DNA from 4 places in the Actinomadura geliboluensis genome. Region 1 is predicted to be linked to each of the others. Evidence: riboswitches for the same ligand, from Rfam matches in the RefSeq annotation. Region 1 holds a riboswitch; each other region holds the start of a gene.
The links. Region 1 has a riboswitch for cyclic di-AMP ahead of ACGFI1_RS02515 (CHAP domain-containing protein). Riboswitches for the same ligand answer to the same signal wherever they lie in the genome.

Region 1 (5,103 bases):
GGTACGCCTGGGACAGGCGCGGGGAGCCGCCCGCGAAGGCGGCCGCCGCGGGCAGCGCGGCCGGGAGCCGCCCGGCGGCGACCTCGCGGCGCAGCTCGCCGGCCGCCGACCGGACGCTGATCTTGACGCGCCGGTAGCCGACGTAGTCGGCGAAGCCCTCGATGAGCCACAGCGGGGTCCGCCGGTCGCGGGCGCCGCCGGTGGCGACATGGGTCAGCTCGTGCGTGAGGACGACGTCGCGCCCGAGGCCGTTGAGGCGGCCGAAGGTGCCGGGGGAGACGATGACGCGGTCCTCGCCGCGGCCGGTGCCGCCCGCCGGCGCGACGGTGGCGAGCGCGGCGATCTCGCCGAGGCTCTGCCCCGGGCCCGCGAGCGCGGACGCCAGGCCCGCGTCGGCGGGGACCAGCGCGACGACCCGCTGCGCCCAGCCGCGGCCGACGACGCCGGTCACGACCGGCACGGCGGCGTCCAGGCGCGCGGCGATGCCGTCGAGGCCGGTGGTGTCGCCGATGACGAGGCTGCCGCGGCCCTTGACCACGGTCAGGGGCCCGCCGTCCCAGATCTCGGCGTCGTCGGTGAGGCCGCGGGACGTCCCGTCCCCGGCGATCGTCCAGGTGCCGGAGCCGGGGGCCATCGCGAGGTAGCGGGTGCGGGCGACGTGGCCCTTGTCGAAGCCCCGCAGCCGGTAGCGCACCTCGACGCGCAGGACGGCGCCGTCCTCGGACGCGGCCTGGACGTCGACGGCGCGTTCCTCCCAGCCTTCGAGGGGCAGCCTGCGGAGGTTGTCGTACATGCGGGACTGGGCGTCCTGGAACGTCTCGGGCGCGTCCCCGACGGTGGCGAGGAAGGCGAAGCGGTCGCCGGTCCGCACGGCCCGGGCGCGGTTGGCGAGGACGGTCCCGGCGGCGTCGAGGCTGAAGGGCCCGGCCGCGCGCGACGCGCCGTCCCGGGCGGCGCGGGCCTGCGGCGCCGCGCCGGCGCCGGCCCGCGCGCCGAGGAGCCCGGCGCCGCCCGCGAGCAGCGCGGCGGTCCCGCCCGCGCCGAGGACCAGGGCCCTGCGCCGCGTGACGGGACCGCCGTGCCGCGGGCCGTCCCGCTCGGGGGCGTCCCGCTCCGGATCGTCCTGGTCCCGAGCGTCCTCCATGCGCGCGATCCTATGCAGCCCGCGCCGCCGGGGAGGCCGTCACGACTTGTAGTCGGGGTATCCGTAGCCGACGATGTCGGCGGCGGAGCGCACCTTGACCTTGACGGCGTTGCCGGTGTTGCCCTCGACGGTCTGGACGGTGCCGTCGCCGACCTTCTTGATCACCATGCCGACGTGCCGGATGTCGGTGACCTTCTTGCCGCCGTCCCAGGCGAAGAAGACGATCGCGCCCGGCTTGGGCTCGGTGCCCCAGCGGCCGTGCTCCTGGAACCAGCGGGCGTGGGCGACCGTCCAGGCGTCGCTGCCGATCTGGTCGGTGAAGCCGATCTGCTCGCCGACCCAGGAGACGAACATGTCGCACCAGTTCGCGTCGCTGTAGCCGCCGAGCGAGCCGCCGTCGCGCGCGAGGGTCTGCTGCGCGCGGGAGGTGCTCATGTACCACTGCTGGAACTTGGTCTCGCCGCCGTCGTCCTCCTTCACGCCCACCTGGGACCGGGCGAGCGCGATGGCCTGATCGGCGGTGGGCCGCGAGGCCGCGGCCTGCGGTCCGGCGGCGGCCGGCTCCGGCTCGCCCTTCGCGGTCTTGCCGGGGGACGGCGCGGACGGCTTCGGCGTCTTGGCGGCCTTGCCGCTGCGCCCGCCCTTGGAGGCGTCCTTGGACGAGTTTCCGGACGAGCCCTTGTCCGCCTTCTTGGCGACGGCGGCGTCGGCCGCCGTGGTCGCCGCCGGGGCGGAGCCGAACGGCAGGACGGACGCCTGGGCGGTCACCGCGGCGGTGCCGAGTACGGCGGCGCCGACGAGGACGCCGCCGGTCGTCCGCCAGGGGAGGGACAGGGGGCGCGCCTTGCGGTGCTTGCCCGGGATCTTCTTGCGATGTGCGCCTGGCACGGGGGGTCTCCTCGACTTCCATGCCGCCTACCGGGTTAGCTGACGGGTTCGGGCGTGGAAGCCGCCCTACGGCCGCCCTTGGGCAGGCCGATTCACCCCGATGTGATGGGACTGGATGGGTCCCCGGCTCCGCGGACGGCGCGCCGGCGCGGCCGCGGACTCGGCGGTGACGTGCCCGCCATCGGGCACGCCGGTTCGGATGGGGAGCGCTCGGCGGGCGGGGCCCGCGGAGCGCAGGGGGTCCGGGCGTGGCCGCATGATGGGCGGCCACGCCCAGGTAACGCTGCGGAATCTCTCCTTCGCTCTTCCAGACGCCTACCGGGTTAGCTGACGGGTTCGGGCGAGGAAGCTGGCCCTACGGCGGGCTCCACCGGAACGGGGCCGGGAGAGACGCACCGATTCACCCCGGGTGCCGGAATGCCCGTCCGGGAGGACTCCCGGACTCCGGCGATGTGGTTCCCCGGTTCCGCGCTGCGGCGGATTCGGCGCTGCCGCTGCGCTCCTGGGGGCGAGATGGGGCCCGGCGCGGGACCTGTCTCCCGCGTGCGAACGAGCGGCGCCTGATGTTGTGCACGGACGACCGTCCCGTTGAAGGGGGGACGTCCGGGGAGGCTGACCCGGATGGACCGCCGTGGCCGCGCTCTCAGCGCCATGCCGCTGCGGGCGTGCGCACGGTGGGCCGGGCCGGCCGCGGTCCGCGTGCGGACCGCTGCGGCACCCTGAGGGCGCCGCGGGGACGGCGCGTGGGCCGTGCCGTCCCGAGGGGGTGCGGCGCGTGGCTCGCGCCGCCGTCACGCGGCGGACTGATGCGCCGCGTGGGGCCGCGGCGCCTGGTGGGCGTCGCGTGACCACGGCGTCTGGAGGGCGCCGTGAGTGAGGACAACGTACCAAAGCCCCAAGAGAAGGCAAACCCCCCCAAAATTAACAACGGACCAGGTCAACCCTGGTCCGTTGTCGGGGGGAGCCGTTCCGCGCCCCTGTGGCGGGGCGCGGCGGGACGCGTCAGGGGCGTCCGGCGCCGTAGTAGTTGCTCAGGTAGTAGCCCGAGGTGATGCTGACGACCTCGACGTTCTTGCCGGTGCGCGGGGCGTGGATCATCTTGCCGCCGCCCACGTACAGGCCGACGTGGCCGAGGCTGCTGAAGAAGACCAGGTCGCCCGGCTGCAGGTCGCTCTTGGCCACCCGCTTGGTGGCGGCGTACTGCGAGTTGGTGGTGCGGGTGATGCTGACGCCCGCCGCGGCCCACGCCTTCATGGTCAGGCCCGAGCAGTCGTAGGAGCCCGGGCCCTCGGCGCCGTACTGGTACGGCTTGCCGAGCTGGGCGTAGGCGAAGTCGAGCGCCGCGCGCGGGGCGCCGCTCGCCGGGCCGGTGTAGGTGCCGCCGGTCGGCCCGCCGCCGGAGGACGACGACGAGCCGCCGCCGAGCCGCCGGACCAGCGCCTTCTGCTTCTCGACCTGCTTGTCGAGCTCGACCTTCTTCTTCTTCAGCTCCGCCTGCTTCTGCTTCACCTCGTCGTAGGCGGCCTTGGCCTGCGACTGCTCGCGGCGGAGCCGCTGCGCGGTGGCGAGGAACTGGGTGAGCTGGGAGCTGCGCTCGTGCGACAGGTGGGAGAAGACGGCCGCCTGGTCGAGGATCGACTGCGGGTCCTTGCTGCCCACGAAGCCCGTCACGTCCGTGGAGTCGCCGTTCTTGTAGGCGGCGGCCGCCATCTGGGCGATCTTGGAGCGCTGCTGCTCGAAGGTGGCCTGCTCCTCCTTGCTCGCCTTGGTCGCCGCGTCGTACTTCTTCTTGGCGACCTTGAGCTTCTCCCGGTTCTGGTTGTACTTCTCGACTTCCTGGTCGAACTGCTCGCTCAGCTTGTCGAGCTTCTTCTGGGCCTGGGCCTTGGTCGGCCTGGGGTCGGCGTGCGCCACCACCGGGGGGGAGACCAGGGCGGCGGTCACGGTCAGGCAGGCGGCGGCCGCCAGGCGGCGGGAGGCGCCTCTGCTCGCGGGGCCGCCCCTCCGGTCACGCTCGCGTGCCGGTGCCCCGATGAGATCTTTGGCCACGGTCGGATTCGCCCCTCTCGTCCACGACGTCAGCGGACGACATTAGCGAGGGGCAACAACCGTCACAACCGATTCGTCACTCTTTGATGGAGATCGACGGGCTACGTCCACTTTCCGTGAGGGGCAGGTCACGGATTGCGACCCGTCCCTTATCGCGGCCTTAAACCGTCCTTAACCGGTGGCGCCCGGTCAGGACCGGCCGAGCCGGCGCAGCAGCAGCGTGGACGGGCACGGCCGGGCGTCGGCGCGCCGCGCCGCGTCGGCGACCTCGCGGTCCGAGGACACCACCACCACGGGACGGCCCGGCGGCTCCGCCTGCACCAGCTCGCCGATCAGCTCGTCCGCGGTCTGCCCGGGGGCGCTGAACTTCACCCGGACGCCGCGCGGCGCCGCGATCGCCACCGGCGCGTCCAGCTCCGCGCCGTCGAACACGCAGGTCACCTCGGCGCGGGTCTGCGCGGCCAGCCCGCCGAGCCCGGACACGAGCCGGCTGCGCTGGTCCGACAGCGGCAGCTCCCCGTAGCCGGTCTTCGTGACGTTGTAGCCGTCCACGATCAGGTGCACCTGCGGCAGCGCCAGCAGCCGGTCGAGCAGCTGCGGGTCGCTGTCGGACAGGGCCCGGCCCGGCAGCGTGCGGTGCGCGAGCCGGTCCGGCTCCAGCCCGCCGACCACGTCCGCCGGCCGGACGATCGTCGCGGGCAGCGCCAGCTCCCGCCGGACGCCCTGCGCCGCGTCCACGAGCGTGTCGAGCAGCATCCGCAGCCGGACGTCGTCGACGTTGCGCCCCTCCCTCGCGGCCCTCTTGGCGGCCTCCGCGGCCGTCTCCGCCCGCTCGGCACGGGCGCGCAGCTTGCGCACCTCCTTCTCCGCCGCGGCGGTCGACTCCCCGGCCGCGGCCAGCCGCCGCTCGGCGTCCGCCACGACCGTGTCCGCGCGCTCCTCCGCCGCCCGGTACCGGGTCCGGGCGTCGTGCAGCTTGCGGCGCAGCTCGGCCACCTCGGCCTTGACCTCGCGCAGCTCCG
Region 2 (5,103 bases), on a different contig from region 1:
CGTCCAGCACGACCTTGCGGATGCGGACGTTCGCCGGCGTCACCTCGACGCACTCGTCCTCGCGGCAGAACTCCAGCGCCTCCTCCAGCGACAGGAGGCGGGGCGGGGTGAGCCGCTCCAGCTCGTCGCCGGTGGACGACCGCATGTTCGTGAGCTTCTTCTCCTTGGTGATGTTGACGTCCATGTCGTCGGCGCGGGAGTTCTCGCCGACGATCATGCCCTCGTACACCTCGGTGGTCGGCCCGACGAAGAACGTGCCGCGCTCCTGCAGGTTCGTGATCGCGTACGCGGTGGCGGCGCCGGCGCGGTCGGCGACCAGCGACCCCGACGGGCGGGTGCGCAGCTCACCGAACCACGGCTCGTAGCCCTCGAACACGTGGTGCGCCATGCCGGTGCCGCGCGTCTCCGTCATGAACTCGGTGCGGAACCCGATCAGGCCGCGGGCCGGGACGAGGAACTCCATCCGCACCCAGCCGGTGCCGTGGTTGGTCATCTGCTCCATGCGGCCCTTGCGGACCGCCATCAGCTGCGTGACCGCGCCGAGGTGCTCCTCGGGGATGTCGACGGTGAGCCGCTCGACCGGCTCGTGCCGCTTGCCGTCGATCTCGCGGGTGACGACCTGCGGCTTGCCGACGGTCAGCTCGTAGCCCTCGCGGCGCATGTTCTCCACGAGGATCGCGAGGGCCAGCTCGCCGCGGCCCTGCACCTCCCACGCGTCCGGCCGCTCGGTCGGCAGCACCTTGAGCGACACGTTGCCGACCAGCTCGCGGTCGAGGCGGTCCTTGACCATGCGCGCGGTGACCTTGGTGCCCTTCTCGCGGCCCGCCATCGGCCCGGTGTTGGTGCCGATCGTCATCGAGATCGCCGGCTCGTCCACCGTGATCAGCGGCAGCGGGCGCGGGTCGTCCGGGTCGGCGATGGTGTCGCCGATCATGATGTCCGGGATGCCGGCGATCGCGATGATGTCGCCCGGCCCGGCCTCCTCGGCGGGCTTGCGGGTGAGCGCGTCCGTCATCAGCAGCTCGGTGATCTTGACCCGCTCGATGCTGCCGTCGTGGCGGCACCAGGCGACCGGCTGGCCCTTCTTGATCGTCCCGGCGTGCATCCGGCACAGCGCGATCCGGCCGAGGTAGCTGGAGGCGTCCAGGTTCGTCACATGCGCCTGGAGCGGTGCGTCCGGGTCGTAGGACGGCGCCGGGATCGTCTCGGTGATGACCTTGAACAGCGGCTCCAGGTCGTCGCTGCCGGGCATGCTGCCGTCGGCGGGCTTGTCGAGCGAGGCGCGCCCCGCCCGGCCCGACGCGTACACGATCGGGAAGTCGATCTGGTCCTCGTCGGCGTCGAGGTCCATGAACAGCTCGTAGGTCTCGTCCACGACCTCGTCGATGCGGGCGTCGGGACGGTCGGTCTTGTTCACCACCAGGATCACCGGGAGCCGCGCGGCGAGGGCCTTGCGCAGCACGAACCGGGTCTGCGGGAGCGGGCCCTCGCTGGCGTCCACCAGCAGGACGACGCCGTCCACCATGGACAGCCCGCGCTCGACCTCGCCGCCGAAGTCGGCGTGGCCCGGGGTGTCGATGATGTTGATCGTCAGCCCGTTGTGCTTGACCGCGGTGTTCTTCGCGAGAATGGTGATGCCCTTCTCGCGCTCCAGGTCGTTGGAGTCCATGACCCGGTCGTCGACGTCCTGGTTCTCGCGGAAGGCCCCGGACTGCCAGAGCATGGCGTCGACCAGCGTCGTCTTTCCGTGGTCGACGTGGGCGACGATCGCGACGTTCCGGAGGTCGTCGCGCGTGGAGATGGGCATGCGGGTTACCTTGCGTGAGGTTTCAGGAGAGTCGCCGCAGAAACACGGCAGCACTCCATTCTACGCTCCGCGGCCCCTCCCGCATTCCCGAGCGGGCCGCACCGGGCCGCGCGCCCGCCCGATTGGCCAACTTTGCCGATCCTTTGTAATCTTCCCGAGATCCGGTCGTCCGGAGTCCCACCCCCCGGGGCTGCGACCGGAACGCCGAATCTCCCGCCCGGCGGGAGAACCGGGGACCCACACCCCCGGGGTGAATCGGCGCGCGACACGCGCGCCGTAGGGCGACTCCTGGCCCGAACCCGTCAGCTAACCCGGTAGGCGTGCGTGGAGAGGAGAGCACCGGCTTGGCACCGGACCCCCACCGGCGGCGGCGCGTCACGCCCACCGCCACCGCGGCAGCCCTGCTCCTGGTCGGCCTCGGCGCCACCGCGCCCGTCGCCGCGCACGCCGCACCGCTCGGGCTCGCCGCCGCGGCGACGCCGAGCCCGACTCCGACGACGGAGAAGGGCCTGCGCAAGAGCCTCGACGCGCTGAACGAAGAGGCCGAGATCCTCACCGAGAAGTACAACAAGACCCGCGTCGACCTGAAGGCCGCACAGAAGGCCGAGCAGGCCGCCACCACGACCGCGCAGACCCTCCGGACCCAGGCCGCGCCCGCCCGCGAACGCCTCGGCCGGATGGCCGCCGCCAACTACATCGCCGGCTCCCCCGACGCGCTGTTCGGCGCCACCGGCTCCCCCGACGGGCTGTCCGACAGCGCCTACCTCGTGCAGAACCAGGCGCACGCCGTCCGGGCCCTGCAGAAGCAGATCGACCGGGCCGAAGCCGCCGAACGCGACGCGAAGGCCAAGACCGCCCAGGTCAAGAAGGCCTGGGAGGACGCCAAGAAGGCGCGCGCCGAGGCGAAGGCCAAGGTCACCGAGGTGATGAAGCGCCTCGACAAGCTGTCCACCACGCACGCCAGCGACCCCCGCACCGGCCTCACCGCCACCATCAAGGGCTCCGACCTGCCCGCCAAGATGGCCCGCAAGGCCTACGGCAAGCTCGGCTCCCCCTACGTGTGGGCCGCCGCCGGACCGAGCAGCTTCGACTGCTCCGGCCTCGTCGTCTGGGCCTACGCCCAGGTCGGCAAGCCCGGCCTGCCGCACTACACCGGCGACCTCTACCAGCTCGGCACCAAGGTCCCCCGGTCCCAGCTGCGCTCCGGCGACCTGGTCTACTTCGGCGGCAACCTCCACCACATGGGCATCTACCTCAGCGGCGGCAAGTACCTGCACGCCCCGCGCACCGGCGATGTGGTGAAGATCTCCAAGCTGTCGGACCGCTCCGACTACGCGGGCGCCAACCGCATCTCCTGACCCCCCTCCGGGCCGCGAAACGCGGCCCCCTCGGTCGTCGGGGGCTTCCTGCGGCGCGGTAGGAAGCCCCCGGCGGGTTTATTGTTTTGCCCTCGGCGTCAGGCGCTGGGGCGCCTTCCTTCCACGGGCAAACCGGCGATCGCTGCATCGCTCCGGCTCGCCTTGCGGCTCGCTGCGCGATCAGGTTCTCGCTTCGCTTGAACCTGGCTTCGCACGCGATCGCAACGTGACCCTTGTCGCAAGCTGGGCTTACGGACGTGTACCTCAGGGTTCGCGCGTGGTGCGGCTGGGGCTGAGGTCGTCGAGACAGGCTTCCCCCGGCGCGCGCTTTCGCTCGCCTTGCGGCTCGCGGCACCGGTGGCTTCTCGCTTTCGCTTTGAACCCGGCTTCGCGGGCGATCATTGTGGTTCGCGGCGCGAGCGGCATTTACTGGCAAAGGCCCAGGTGAGCAACTTGGAGAGGCTGGGCGGGGCGCGCGGTGTGGGGGGTTAGATCAGGTGGGCGTCTGCGATGGCGTCTATTACTGGGCGGTCGCCTGGGAGCCAGTCGACGTCGTAGAGCTCGTGAGGGGTCAGCCAGCGGAGGGCCAGGTGTTCCAGGGGCTGGGGGGTGCCCTCGATGATCTCGGCGGTCCAGACGCGCAGGACGGCCTTGTCGCTGAGGCGCCAGTCGGTGCCGATGCGGCGGCCCAGGCGGACCTTGACCGCCAGTTCCTCGGCGCACTCGCGGACCAGGGCGTCCTCGTCGGACTCCCCCGGGTCGACCTTGCCGCCGGGCAGCTCCCAGCCGCCCGCCATGTGCGGCGGCTCGGCCCGCTGCGCGGTCAGCAGCCGGCCGTCCGCGATGATCGCCGCGCCCACCACCACGAGGTCGATCGCGATCAGCTCCTCTCCGTCGCGGCGGCCTCGACCTGCCGCGTCGATTCCCGGACGATCTCCTCCAGATGATCGCCGTGCGCGCCGCGCCAGTAGACCTGGCCGCAGTCCGCGCAGCGGCCGTAGACGTCGTAGCTGCGGCGCGTCCCCGCCTCCAGGCCGTCCTCGACCTCGGTCTTGTCGACCGGGACCAGCTCGCCGTTGCAGGCGGTGCACCGCGTCCACGGCCGGAGGACGGGCGCGAACCGGTCGAGGAGGTCGCGGAGTTGGTCGTCCGGGCGGGCGCCGCGGACGTAGGCGCCGAACCACAGCGCGCGGCGGCGCAGCAGGCCCCGGTCCTGGGTGAGCAGGACGCGGCGCTCGGCGTTGGCCTGGACGACCAGCGCCGGATCGTCCATGTCGTTGTGGTAGGCGGTGTCGAGGCCGATGAGGCGCATCCGGCGCGCGAGCGTGCCGAGGTGCACGTCCAGCAGGAAGCGCGGCGCGTCCTGGCCCGGCTCCAGCGGGACGGGCTGGGGGCGCGGCACCGCCGCCACCCGCACCTCGTCGCCGGGCTCCGGCCGGGCGGACGGCTCCGCCGGCGCGCCGTTGACGGTGATCGGCCCGGCCTCGGGCAGCGGCACGCCGAGCGACTCGACGAGGTGCCCCAGCGTGGACGTCCCATCGGAGGGCACCCGGGTCGCGGTCTGCCTGCGGGCGGCGGGCAGGAACATCAGCAGCTCGTCGGCGACTCGGATCGTTATCTCGGGCTCCACGCCGATCAGCATGCCACGCGAGCCCGGTGGTGTTCCTCGGATTATTGCTCGGCGAGGCGCGCCGCCGGTCAGCCGCCGGGCCGGGGGGCGGCGAGTTCGGCGACCTTCTTCTTGAAGTCGGGCCGCGCGAGCGGGCGGGTCACGCCGACCCAGTCCGACCGCTTGTAGGACTTCACGCCGATCGCGGGCACGCACGTCGAGCAGCTCGCCACAATCATCTTGCCCTTGCCGATGACCATCCCGACATGGCCGGGATTGTTCGCCGACGTCCCCGGGCCGGAGTCGAAGAACACCAGGTCGCCGGGCTG
Region 3 (5,103 bases), on a different contig from region 1:
TCGTCGACCAGACGATCGGGGACAACGTCGCCGGCACGCTCCTCGGCCATGACGCGAAGGGGACGCCGATCGCCGGGATCGCCGCCGGGATCGCCTTCGCCTTCGCGAGCGGGCTCGCCGGCTCGTTCACGGCCTGCAACGTGGCCGCGTTCAGCACGGTCGCGCCGCTGCTCGGCGGCACCGGCGGCCGGTGGGACCGGCTCGCCGGGACGCTCCGGCCGCTCGGCTGGATCGCGCTCGGCATGGTGACGGTGTCAGCCGGCTACGGCGCGATCGTCGGCCTGGCGGGCACCGGCATGCCGCAGTTCTCGACCGCCGAGAGCACCCCCGGTTCGCTGTCCGCGCGCAGCGTCCAGTCCATGGTGGTGTTCGGCGCGATCGGGCTGGCGATGATCTACATGGGGGCCGCCGCGCTCGGCGTCGTCCGCGACCCGTTCGCCCGGGTGGCGCGCCGCTTCCCCAACGCTCCGCTGGTCTTCATGGGCGCGCTGATCGGCGGGTTCCTGATCGGCCGCCCGTACCCGCTGTTCCGGCAGCTCTTCCGCGACGCGGCGGAGAGCCACAACCCGCTGTACGGGGCCGCCGCGTTCGTCCTCCAGTCGGTCGGCAACATCGTGATCATGGCGGTGCTGTTCCTGCTGCTCGCCCATCTCGCGGGCCGCCGGCTGAGCCGCTGGCTGGCCGCCGATCCGCGCCGCGTCGCGGTCCTGACGGCGTCCTCGCTGATCGTGGCCGGGGTCTTCAGCCTCCTCTACTGGGACGTGCGGCTGCTCGCCCGCCGGGAGATCATCCCGTGGTATCCGGTGGCCCCCTGGTCGTGACGCCGGACGGCCGCCGATGCGGGCGCCGCCCGGCGCCCGCATCGCTCGTCCGCAACCGCTTCCGGGCGGTTGAGCTGGGTATTTGATTTTGCTGGGGTTTGCCTTCGCTTGGTGATCCGAGTAGCTTGGCCCCCGCCAAGGCGCTCACCAGGCGTTCTTGTCCCACCTGGCACCGAGCCGGTGGGGGCGGCGCGCCCCACGCGTCGCCCGGCGGCACCTCCCATGCACGCCGCCCGCGCCCTGAACGGGCCCTACAACAGCAGCGCCGCTCTCTCTCGCAGCGGCACCCGCCGAGTCCGCCATAGCGCGGAGCCGGGGACCCACCCTCGTGCACTGGGGTGAATCGGCCGTTTCACAGGCCGTAGGGCGACTTCCACGTCCGAACCCGTCAGCTAACCCGGTAGGCGGCCCATGGAAGCAAGGAGTCCCCCTTGACAGGCAAGCACAGCACGGGCAATCACAACTCGGGCAACGACAGCACGGGCAAGAAGAGCAGGAAGCCGGGTCTTTTCGGGCTGAGCCCGCGCGCCAACGGCGCGATCCTCGGCCTCGCCGCGATCGGCGTGGCCGCGACGACCCTCCAGGCGACGGCCGGTTCGTCCGAGTCGGGCACGTCCGTCGCCTCCGTCCAGAGCATCCCCAAGCAGCGCTCCGCCGAGGCGGAGCCGCGCACGGACCCGGAGAAGGGCTCCGGGTCGTCCGCCAAGCCGGACGAGACCGACAAGCGCTCGAAGGTCATCGAGCTGGCGAAGACGTGGAACCCCCACAGCAGCCGGCGCGTGCCCTACAGCCAGACCGACTACCACAACGGCTACCGCACCGACTGCTCCGGCTTCGTGGCGATGACCCTCGGGCTCGCGAAGCCCGGGCCGAACACCGTCGGCCTGACGTCCTCGCGCTACACCGAGCGCATCAAGATGTCGGAGCTCAAGAAGGGCGACCTCGTGATGGACGCCGAGGGCACCAACACGACGCGCCACGTCGTCATCTTCGAGAAGTGGGCCAACAAGGCGCACACGTCCTACTGGGCGTACGAGCAGCGCGGCCGGTACGGCACCGACTACCGGACGCGCGACTACGGCCTCGACTCGGGCAGCGAGTACAAGGCGTACCGGCCGAAGAAGCTCAGCGGAGCTTGATGGCGACGCCGGCCATCCCGAGCTGCTCCCCCGGAGCGAGGTTGTCCGGGTCGACCGGGCCGTCGGGACGCCACAGGGCCGTGTAGGTCACACCGGGTTCGACCAGTTCGAAGTCTCCGAACTGGGCCTCGATCTCGGCGGGCGTGCGCGCCCAGCCCTCTTCCAGGTTCTCTCGTGTGATGCGGGCCAGCTCCTGTTGCTGGGGCAGGCCCGTGTCCACGAGGGACGTCATGAACAGGTGGCTGCCGGGCGCCAGGACGTCGCGGTAGGCGGCGACGACGCCGTCCACCACGTCCGGCGACAGGTAGTGCAGCATCCCGACCATCATGACGACGGCCGGGCGGGAGAAGTCGATGAAGCCGTCGACGGCGGGGTCCGACAGGACGGCCGCCGGGTCGCGGACGTCGCCGACCATCACCCGCGTGGCGTCGTTGTTGGCCAGGATCGCCCGCCCGTGGACGGAGACCAGCGGGTCGATGTCGACGTAGACGACGCGGGCGTCCGGGTTCTCGCGCTGGGCGACCTCGTGGGTGTTCTCGACCGTGGGCAGTCCGCTGCCGAGGTCGAGGAACTGGTCCATGCCGGCTTCCCGCGCCAGGTAGCGGACGCCCCGGACGAGCACCTTGCGGTTCTCGACCGCGGATTCGCGCAGGCCCGGGATCAGCGCGGCCGTCTGGTCGGCCAGCGCGCGGTCGGCGGCGAAGTTGTCCTTGCCGCCGAGGAGCGCGTCGTAGGCGCGCGCGATGGTGGGCTTGTCGAAGTCCAGCTCGGCCGGAGGCCACTCGTCAGCCATGCCGCCATCGTAGATCGTTACGCCCGGAGAGTGGGCCGAAATCCCCACTCTCCGGGCTTTTCGGTCAGGTGTCGCGCATCGCCCTGATCGACTCCTTCAGCGAACCGACCGTGGCCATGACCGCCGTCGGCTCGTACCCGCAGTGGGCCATGCAGTTCGCGCAGCGCGGGTCGCGCCCCCGGCCGTAGGAGTCCCAGTCGGTCTCGTCCAGCAGCTCCTGGTAGGTCTGCGCGTAGCCGTCCGACATCAGGTAGCAGGGGCGCTGCCACCCGAACAGCGAGTAGGACGGGATCGCCCAGGCCGTGCACGGGAAGTCGACCTTGCCCTCCAGGAAGTCCAGGAACAGCGGCGAGTGGTTGAGCCGCCAGCGCTTGCGGTTGCCGTCCGCGAACGCCTTGCGGAACAGCTCGCGGGTCTCCTGGACGCCGAGGAAGTGCTCCTGGTCGGGCGCCTTGTCGTAGGCGTACCCCGGCGAGATCATCATCTCGTCGACCTTGAGGTCGTCGTTGAGGTAGTTCATCACCTCGATGACGGTCTGCGGGGTGTCGGTGTTGAAGAACGTCGTGTTGGTCGTCACGCGGAACCCGCGCCGCTTGCACTCCTTGATGGCGGCCACCGCGTCCTCGAACACGCCGTCCTTGCAGACGGACGCGTCGTGGCGCTCCTGCAGACCGTCGATGTGGACGGCCCACGCGAAGTACGGCGACGGCTTGAACTTGTCGAGCTTCCGCGGGATCAGCAGCGCGTTGGTGCACAGGAAGACGAACTTCTTGCGCTTCACGAGCTCGCCGACCAGCTCGTCGATCTGCGGGTGCATGAGCGGCTCGCCGCCCGCGATGGACACCATCGGCGCCCCGCACTCCTCGATGGCGGCGACGGCCTGCTCGACCGGCATCCGCCGCTTCAGCGTGTCGGCGGGATGCTGGATCTTCCCGCAGCCGGCGCAGGCGAGGTTGCAGGCGAACAGCGGTTCCAGCTCCACGATCAGCGGGAACTTCTCCCTGCCGCGCAGCTTGTTGCGGAGGATGTAGCCCCCGATGCGGAGACTCTGGCGAAGCGGCATGCTCATTGTGTCCGGACCTCCTTTGGCAGGGTGAACTCGGTCGTCTCCACCGTGACCGTGTACTCCTCGACGTCGACCCGCCCGACGAGCCGTGTCATGAGGAGCCGTCCAGGTAGCGGCCGAGAGCGCTGATCGGGAACACCAGCCGGTACAGGTGGTAGTTGATGTAGAAGTCGCCGGGGAACCCGGTGCCGGTGAAGTTGTCCTCGTCCCAGTTGCCGTCCGGCCGCTGGTTCTCCACCAGCCACCGGACGCCCGCGTCCACCGCCGCGGAGCGCTCGCCGGCGGCGAGCAGCGCCAGCAGCGCCCACGCCGTCTGCGACGGGGTCGACTCGCCGCGCCCGATCCAGGACGGGTCGTCGTAGGAGCGCAGGTCCTCGCCCCAGCCGCCGTCCTCGTTCTGGTGCTGCTCCAGCCAGGCCACGGCGCGGCGGATCGCGGGCTTCTCCGGGCGGACCCCGGCCGCGATGAGCGCGGGCACCACACCGCCCGTCCCGTACACGTGGTTGGCGCCCCAGCGCCCGAACCAGGAGCCGTCCTCCTCCTGCGCCTTCAGCAGCCACACCACCGCGCGCTTCACCACGGTCGTCTCGGCGAGGCCCTCCTTGGCGAGCGCCTCCACGACATGGGCGGTGACGTCGGCGGACGGCGGGTCGATGACGGCGCCGAAGTCGCAGAACGGCAGCTTCGTGCACAGCTCGCGGGTGTTGTCGGCGTCGAACGCGCCGTAGCCGCCGTCCCGCGACGCCATGCCGTTCAGCCACCGGACGGCCCGTTCGATCGGCGCGTCCGCCTCCGGCAGCGACGTCCGGCGCAGCGCGAGGATCGCCTCGGCGGTGTCGTCGGTGTCGGGGTAGACGTCGTTGTCGAACTCGAACGCCCACCCGCCCGGCGGCAGGCCGGGCCGGCGCACCGACCAGTCCCCCGGCCCGCGCACCTCCTCCCCGAGCACCCAGTGCGCCGCGCGCACCAGCGCCGGGTCGTCGGGCGCGGCCCCGGCGTCGCCGAGCGCGTTCATCGCGAGGACGGTGTCCCAGACCGGCGACTGGCACGCCTCCAGCCGGCGGCCCTTCTCGTCCCGGATGGTGAACCGCTCCAGGCCGTCCAGGCCCCGCTTGATGACCGGGTGGTCGAGGTCGTAGCCGAGGACGTTCAGCGCCATCAGCGAGTACACCCAGGGCGGCTGGATCCCGCCCCAGCAGCCGTCGGCCTCCTGCCGGGCGATGATCCAGTCGGCGGCGCGGCGCATCGCGGCGGTGCGCAGCGGCCGCACCGGCCGCTTCTCGT
Region 4 (5,103 bases), on a different contig from region 1:
TGGGCGGCTCCAGCAGCCCGCCGGGGCGCCCGTCCGGCCCGGTGGAGAAGGTCGGCGCGTACAGGACGGCGCGGCGCCCATCGTCCAGGCCGAGGGACGTGCGGAGCGCGGCGACCTCGGCGGCCAGCTCCGGATCGCCGTCCACCCCGTTGACCAGGGGGTCGTTGCGGGGATAGCCGGCCGGGAGCAGCTCGGAGCGCACCCCGAGGCCGGCGCACAGCGTCTCGACGTCGTGCCCGGAGCGCACCAGGAAGCAGTCGTAGCGCTCCACCATCCGCCGCAGCCGGGCCCTCTCGCCGGCGGAGGCCCTCTTCAGGCGGGGCTGGTCGAGGCCCATGGGCTTGACGGCCGAGCCGTGCCAGGTCTGGATATAGGTGGTCTCACGGCGTTTGCGCAGGCCCTCGGGGAAGCCCTGGTTGTCCACCCAGAACTGGGCGCGCGCCAGCGCCAGGAAGTACCGCCACGAACCCCGGCGGACGAGCACGGCGTCCTTGGGGAACCCCTTCGGGGAGGACGCGTACGCCCACACCGCCGTGATCGGCCGCCCCGTCCCGCGCAGCTCCCGGTAGAGGTACTTCGGGTTGTCGGAGTAGTGGCGTCCGAGATGGCTCTCGAAGACCACCAGGCCGGTCCGGACGGGCAGCCTGCTGAGCACCCGGTTGAACACGGCGATCTTGGTCCGGCGCGCGGTGAGCCGCCGGGCCGCCGCCCGCCGCACCGCCCGGACGCGGCGCCAGGCGAGCCGCCCCGGCGCCGAGGTGGCGGCGCGCCGCGCGGCGGCCCTCGCCAGCCGCGCCCACGGGCTCGCCGCCTCCAGCGTGAACGCCAGGTCGCCGCGGCCGGTGAGGCGGGAGCGGAGGCTGTCTCCGGCCAGCCGCGTCAGCCGGGGCCGGACGGGCAGCGCGACGCCCTCCAGCGGCGGCGATCCACGGCCCTCGCCGAGGCGGCAGACCATGTCCTCGCCGTCCGCCCGGACGCGCAGCCACGCGTCCCAGACGGGGTCGGCGAATCCGAGCGGCCTGATCTCGGCGGCCGGGTCGAACTCCGCCCGCCAGGCCAGGCGGTCGCCCTCGTGCCGGACGGCGACGCGGACCCGCGCCCGGCGCGCCCTGCGGCGCCGGTCGCGGAACTCCAGCGTCCCGGCCAGCTCGGCGTCCAGCGGGATCCGGCGCAGCGGGTTCGGCACATGCCCGGCGATCAGTGCGCGGCCGCCGCGCGTCTCCAGCCGCGTCACGGTCCCGGCCGGGCACAGCTCCTTCAGGGGCCGGACGTGGAAGCCGAGGCCGGTGACGTCCAGGATCCGGCGGCCGAGCCCCCCGCGGGGCCCGCCCTCGCCCCAGAAGACCCGCCCGTCCCGCTCCACCAGCCGGGCGCGGAGCACGGGCCGGCGCGGGGGCCGGTACTCGGCGGCGGCCAGCGCCCCGGCGTGGTCGCCCTCGCGGATCAGGTACGCGGCGATCGCGGGCAGCGGGTTGGCCAGCTCGAACACGCGCGGGTCCAGCTCGGCCAGGTAGCCGGCCGCGAGCTCCAGGAACCGGTCCCGGTGGGCGGGGTCGCGGCCGCGCAGTTCCCGCAGGTAGAGCAGCAGGTCGTGGTTGACGAACTTCACGTCCTTGGCGCGCCGCAGATCGTGCGCGCCGCGCAGCGCGAACAGCATGTCGATGCGCCGGTGGATCTCCAGCCGGTCGGCGAAGTTGGCCGGCTCGGACCGCCGGTTGGAGATCGACGGTGCCCCCGTCCGCCGCCGGACGAGCCAGCGGTAGACGCGGTGCGGGATCAGCGCGGTCCGCTCCGCCGCCAGGTAGGCCTCGGCGGTGAACAGCAGGTCCTCGTAGTGCAGCCGCTCCACGAACCGCAGCCCCTGCTCCTCCAGGAACCCGCGCCGGTACGCCTTGTTGGTGGAGAGGGTGTCGTAAAGGAGACCGGGGTTCTCGCGCAGCGACCCGTAGACGGCGCTGCGCTCGTACAGCCAGGGGTACCAGGGGCGGACGCGCCCCTTCGCCCCCTCCGGCATGTCCAGGAAGACCCGCTCGCACAGCCCGGAGACCAGGTCGGCGCCGGTGTCCTCGGCGGTGGCGAGCAGGTTGAGGCAGGCGTGCCGGTCCAGCAGGTCGTCGCTGTCGAGGAACATCACGTACCGGCCGGACGAGGCCTCGACGCCCGCGTTGCGGGGCCGGCCGCAGCCGCCGGAGTTCACCGGCAGGTGCACCGCCCGGACCCGGCCGGGCCGCGCGGCGGCGATCCGATCGGCGACCTCCCCGGTGCCGTCGGTGCTGGCGTCGTCGACGATCACGGTCTCGACGCCGCCCAGGGACTGCTCCAGCGTCGAGGCGACCGCATGGGGAAGCCGCCGGGCGTCGTTGTAGGCGATCACCACCACGCTGACATCCGGGCGCACCCGCTCGGCCTCCCCTCACCGGTCCCGCCGCGCACCGGACCGGCCGCCGGGGCCGGAGACCGGTCGGACGCGTTGCCAGGGATTCCTTTCCAGGAACGCCCCAGTGAGGTCCAAGGAGCATCAAAGGCTGTCAATGCTTCCCATTACTCGCCTTCAACGGCGACTTAGGACACACCTCCAGGAACGCCCGAAGGCGCCCGGCCGGAGCCGGGCGCCTTCGATGCGTGCGCTAGGGGGAGGAGCGTCAGGACGCGTACTCCGGGTAGCCGTAGCCGACGACCTCGGACTTGTCGCGGACCTTCTTCTCCACCTTGTCGTTGCTGTTGCCCTCGACCGTGCTGATCTTGCCGTTGCCGTTGTCCTTCACGACGAGGCCGACGTGGTCGATGTCGCCGATGCTGCCCTTCGAGCCGTCCTTCCAGTCGAAGAACACCACGGCGCCGGGCTTGGGCTTGTCGCCCCAGCGGTCGGCCTTCTTGAACCAGGTGGCGTGCTGGACGGTGTAGGCGTCCCAGCCCATGTTCTTCACGCCGGTGTGGGCCCCGACCCAGGACACGAACATGTCGCACCACTGGGCGCCGTTGTAGGCCTTGACCGAGAAGCCGCCGTCGCGCTGGGCGGTGGCCTTGGCGTGCGGGGTCGAGACGTACCACTTGTGGAACTTGGTCTGGCCGCCCTTGCCCTCGCTGATGCCGACCTGCTTCTTGGCGAGCGCGATGGCCTCGGAGGCCTTGACCGGACGCGGCGCGACGCCCCAGCCGGCCTCGCGGGCCTCGGCCTGGGTCATGCCCGCGGACTGCTTCGACGTGGACTGCTTCGACGCGGTGCCCTGCTCGGCCACCACGGCCGCCTTCGCCTGGGCCGGGGTCTCGGCCGCGGCGCTGCCGCCGGCGAGGGGGTTGAGGACGGCGAGTCCGACGGCTCCGGTGAGCACGGCGCCCACGGCGACGCCGACGGCCTTGTCCTCGGGGGAGAAGCGGTTGAGCGAAAGTCGATCGAAACGACCGGTCATGCAGGGAATCTCCTATCTTCCATGACGCCTACCGGGTTAGCTGACGGATTCGGGCATGGAAGCAGCCCTACGGCGCGGCTCTGGGTCGCGCCGATTCACCCCTGGAACGTTGGGTCCCCGGCTCCGTCCGGTCGCTTCGACCGGCACGGACTCGGCCTCGCACCGCACATGCGGCGCAGACTTATCGGATGTATCTCAGTGACTGATCTCTGAGGGGTGCGCGCATCGTCTGGCGCGCATCGCGTGCGGATACCGCTCCGCGATCCTCGGCCGCCCTGGGAACGGACGACCGGCGCGGCAACGCATGGGGTGCGTTGCGGGATTCCGGATAGAAGGTACCAACCTTCTGAGGAAAAGCAAACCAGGCACAAATCTCTGTCTTGCCTGCTCAAAGCCCTTCCAAGGATCCTTCAACACCGTCAGGCCCCGGCATCTTCCCGATCTTTACCGAACTGGCCCTCAGCCCTTTGCCCATGGGCCTTACAAGCCAATGCCCAAAGGGTAAAGAAACCCGGGGGGTTCCGGGCCGCATGCCCCGCCGCACCCTTCGCGGGGCCTGCGGGGGCCGTTCTCATGCGGCCTAGCTCACAGGGCCTGCCCGCCACCGGATCCGGGTGCGCTTCGTCACTCGACGCGCAGCGCGAAAAGCGTGGTGTCGTCCGCCGCCCGGTCGTGCTCCATCCGCGCCAGGACCTCGTCCAGCACCTGGTCGGGGCGGGTCGAGGCATCCCGCAAGATGCCGGTGAGGCGCTCGATGCGCTCGTCCAGGTCCGCGTCCCTGCGCTCCACCAGGCCGTCCGTGTAGAGGAACAGCATGTCCCCGGGGTCGAGCTCGGTGGTGATCGTCGTGTACTGCCAGCCGGGCATCGCACCGAGCATCGGGTCGCGGACCACCTCCAGCGGCGCCGCCCAGCCGTCCCGGACCAGGATCGGCGGCGGATGGCCCGCGCACGTCCACTCCAACACCCGGCGGGCCGGGTCGAAATGCCCGACGATCGCGGTGCCCGTCGCCGGCGGGTCCATGTTCCCGACCAGCTCGTTCAGCCAGCCGACCAGCCGCCCCGCGGGCTCGCCCGTGCACGCGAGGCCCAGCAGCCCGTTCCTCGTGCGCGCCATCGCGGCCGCCGCGGGCAGCCCGTGCCCGGCCGCGTCGCCGATCGCGAACACGGCCCGCCCGTCCGGCAGCACCCGCGTCGCGAACCAGTCCCCGCCGATGCGGGCGGTGCTCTCCGCCGCCAGGCTGCGCAGCGCCACCGTCAGGCCCGGCAGCTCCTCGATCTCGTCCTCGTCCGGCAGGATCGCGCGGCGCAGCGTCACCGCGACCCGCCGCTCCTGCGCCGTCCGCGCCTGCTGCTTCAGCATCTGCCGCCGGGTCTCGGCCAGCGCCCGCTCCACCCCGCGCCGCCGGGTGATGTCCTGCGAGACGATATTGATCGAGATCGGCAGCCCGGACTCGCCCAGCACCGGCTCGGCGAACAGCCACAGGTGCCGCGGCGTCCCGTCCGGCGCGATCACCCGGTGCTCGGCCTCCACCGGCTCCTTGCGGGAGAACATCGTCTGGATGGCCTCCTCCATCAGCGGGAGGTCGTCCTCCGCCACGACCTTCGGCAGGTCGTGCGGCATCGGCGGCACCTCCTCGGGGTCGAGGCCGTAGTTCGCCAGCATCTGCGGCGTCCAGTCGGCCTCCCCGGTC

Region 2: linked by a shared signal. The riboswitch ahead of ACGFI1_RS07945 (C40 family peptidase) and the one ahead of ACGFI1_RS02515 (CHAP domain-containing protein) in region 1 are both predicted to bind cyclic di-AMP.
Region 3: linked by a shared signal. The riboswitch ahead of ACGFI1_RS16330 (hypothetical protein) and the one ahead of ACGFI1_RS02515 (CHAP domain-containing protein) in region 1 are both predicted to bind cyclic di-AMP.
Region 4: linked by a shared signal. The riboswitch ahead of ACGFI1_RS42520 (C40 family peptidase) and the one ahead of ACGFI1_RS02515 (CHAP domain-containing protein) in region 1 are both predicted to bind cyclic di-AMP.

Annotation. Positions count from the first base shown of each region.
Region 1 covers NZ_JBICUA010000001.1:531,465-536,567, reverse strand. The annotation lists gene ACGFI1_RS02520 (hypothetical protein) at 1-1,144, opposite strand, end outside; gene ACGFI1_RS02515 (CHAP domain-containing protein) at 1,184-2,032, opposite strand; cyclic di-AMP (ydaO/yuaA leader) riboswitch at 2,049-2,173, opposite strand; cyclic di-AMP (ydaO/yuaA leader) riboswitch at 2,330-2,530, opposite strand; gene ACGFI1_RS02510 (C40 family peptidase) at 3,035-4,081, opposite strand; gene ACGFI1_RS02505 (NYN domain-containing protein) at 4,271-5,103, opposite strand, start outside.
Region 2 covers NZ_JBICUA010000002.1:521,603-526,705, reverse strand. The annotation lists gene typA (translational GTPase TypA) at 1-1,807, opposite strand, end outside; cyclic di-AMP (ydaO/yuaA leader) riboswitch at 2,000-2,144, shown strand; gene ACGFI1_RS07945 (C40 family peptidase) at 2,152-3,165, shown strand; gene ACGFI1_RS07940 ((deoxy)nucleoside triphosphate pyrophosphohydrolase) at 3,654-4,040, opposite strand; gene ACGFI1_RS07935 (Mut7-C RNAse domain-containing protein) at 4,046-4,807, opposite strand; gene ACGFI1_RS07930 (C40 family peptidase) at 4,864-5,103, opposite strand, start outside.
Region 3 covers NZ_JBICUA010000004.1:420,939-426,041, forward strand. The annotation lists gene ACGFI1_RS16325 (hypothetical protein) at 1-821, shown strand, start outside; cyclic di-AMP (ydaO/yuaA leader) riboswitch at 1,100-1,243, shown strand; gene ACGFI1_RS16330 (hypothetical protein) at 1,253-1,960, shown strand; gene ACGFI1_RS16335 (SAM-dependent methyltransferase) at 1,947-2,753, opposite strand; gene hpnH (adenosyl-hopene transferase HpnH) at 2,818-3,822, opposite strand; gene shc (squalene--hopene cyclase) at 3,911-5,103, opposite strand, start outside.
Region 4 covers NZ_JBICUA010000021.1:19,587-24,689, reverse strand. The annotation lists gene ACGFI1_RS42525 (bifunctional glycosyltransferase/CDP-glycerol:glycerophosphate glycerophosphotransferase) at 1-2,398, opposite strand, end outside; gene ACGFI1_RS42520 (C40 family peptidase) at 2,643-3,410, opposite strand; cyclic di-AMP (ydaO/yuaA leader) riboswitch at 3,421-3,577, opposite strand; gene ACGFI1_RS42515 (PP2C family protein-serine/threonine phosphatase) at 4,035-5,103, opposite strand, start outside.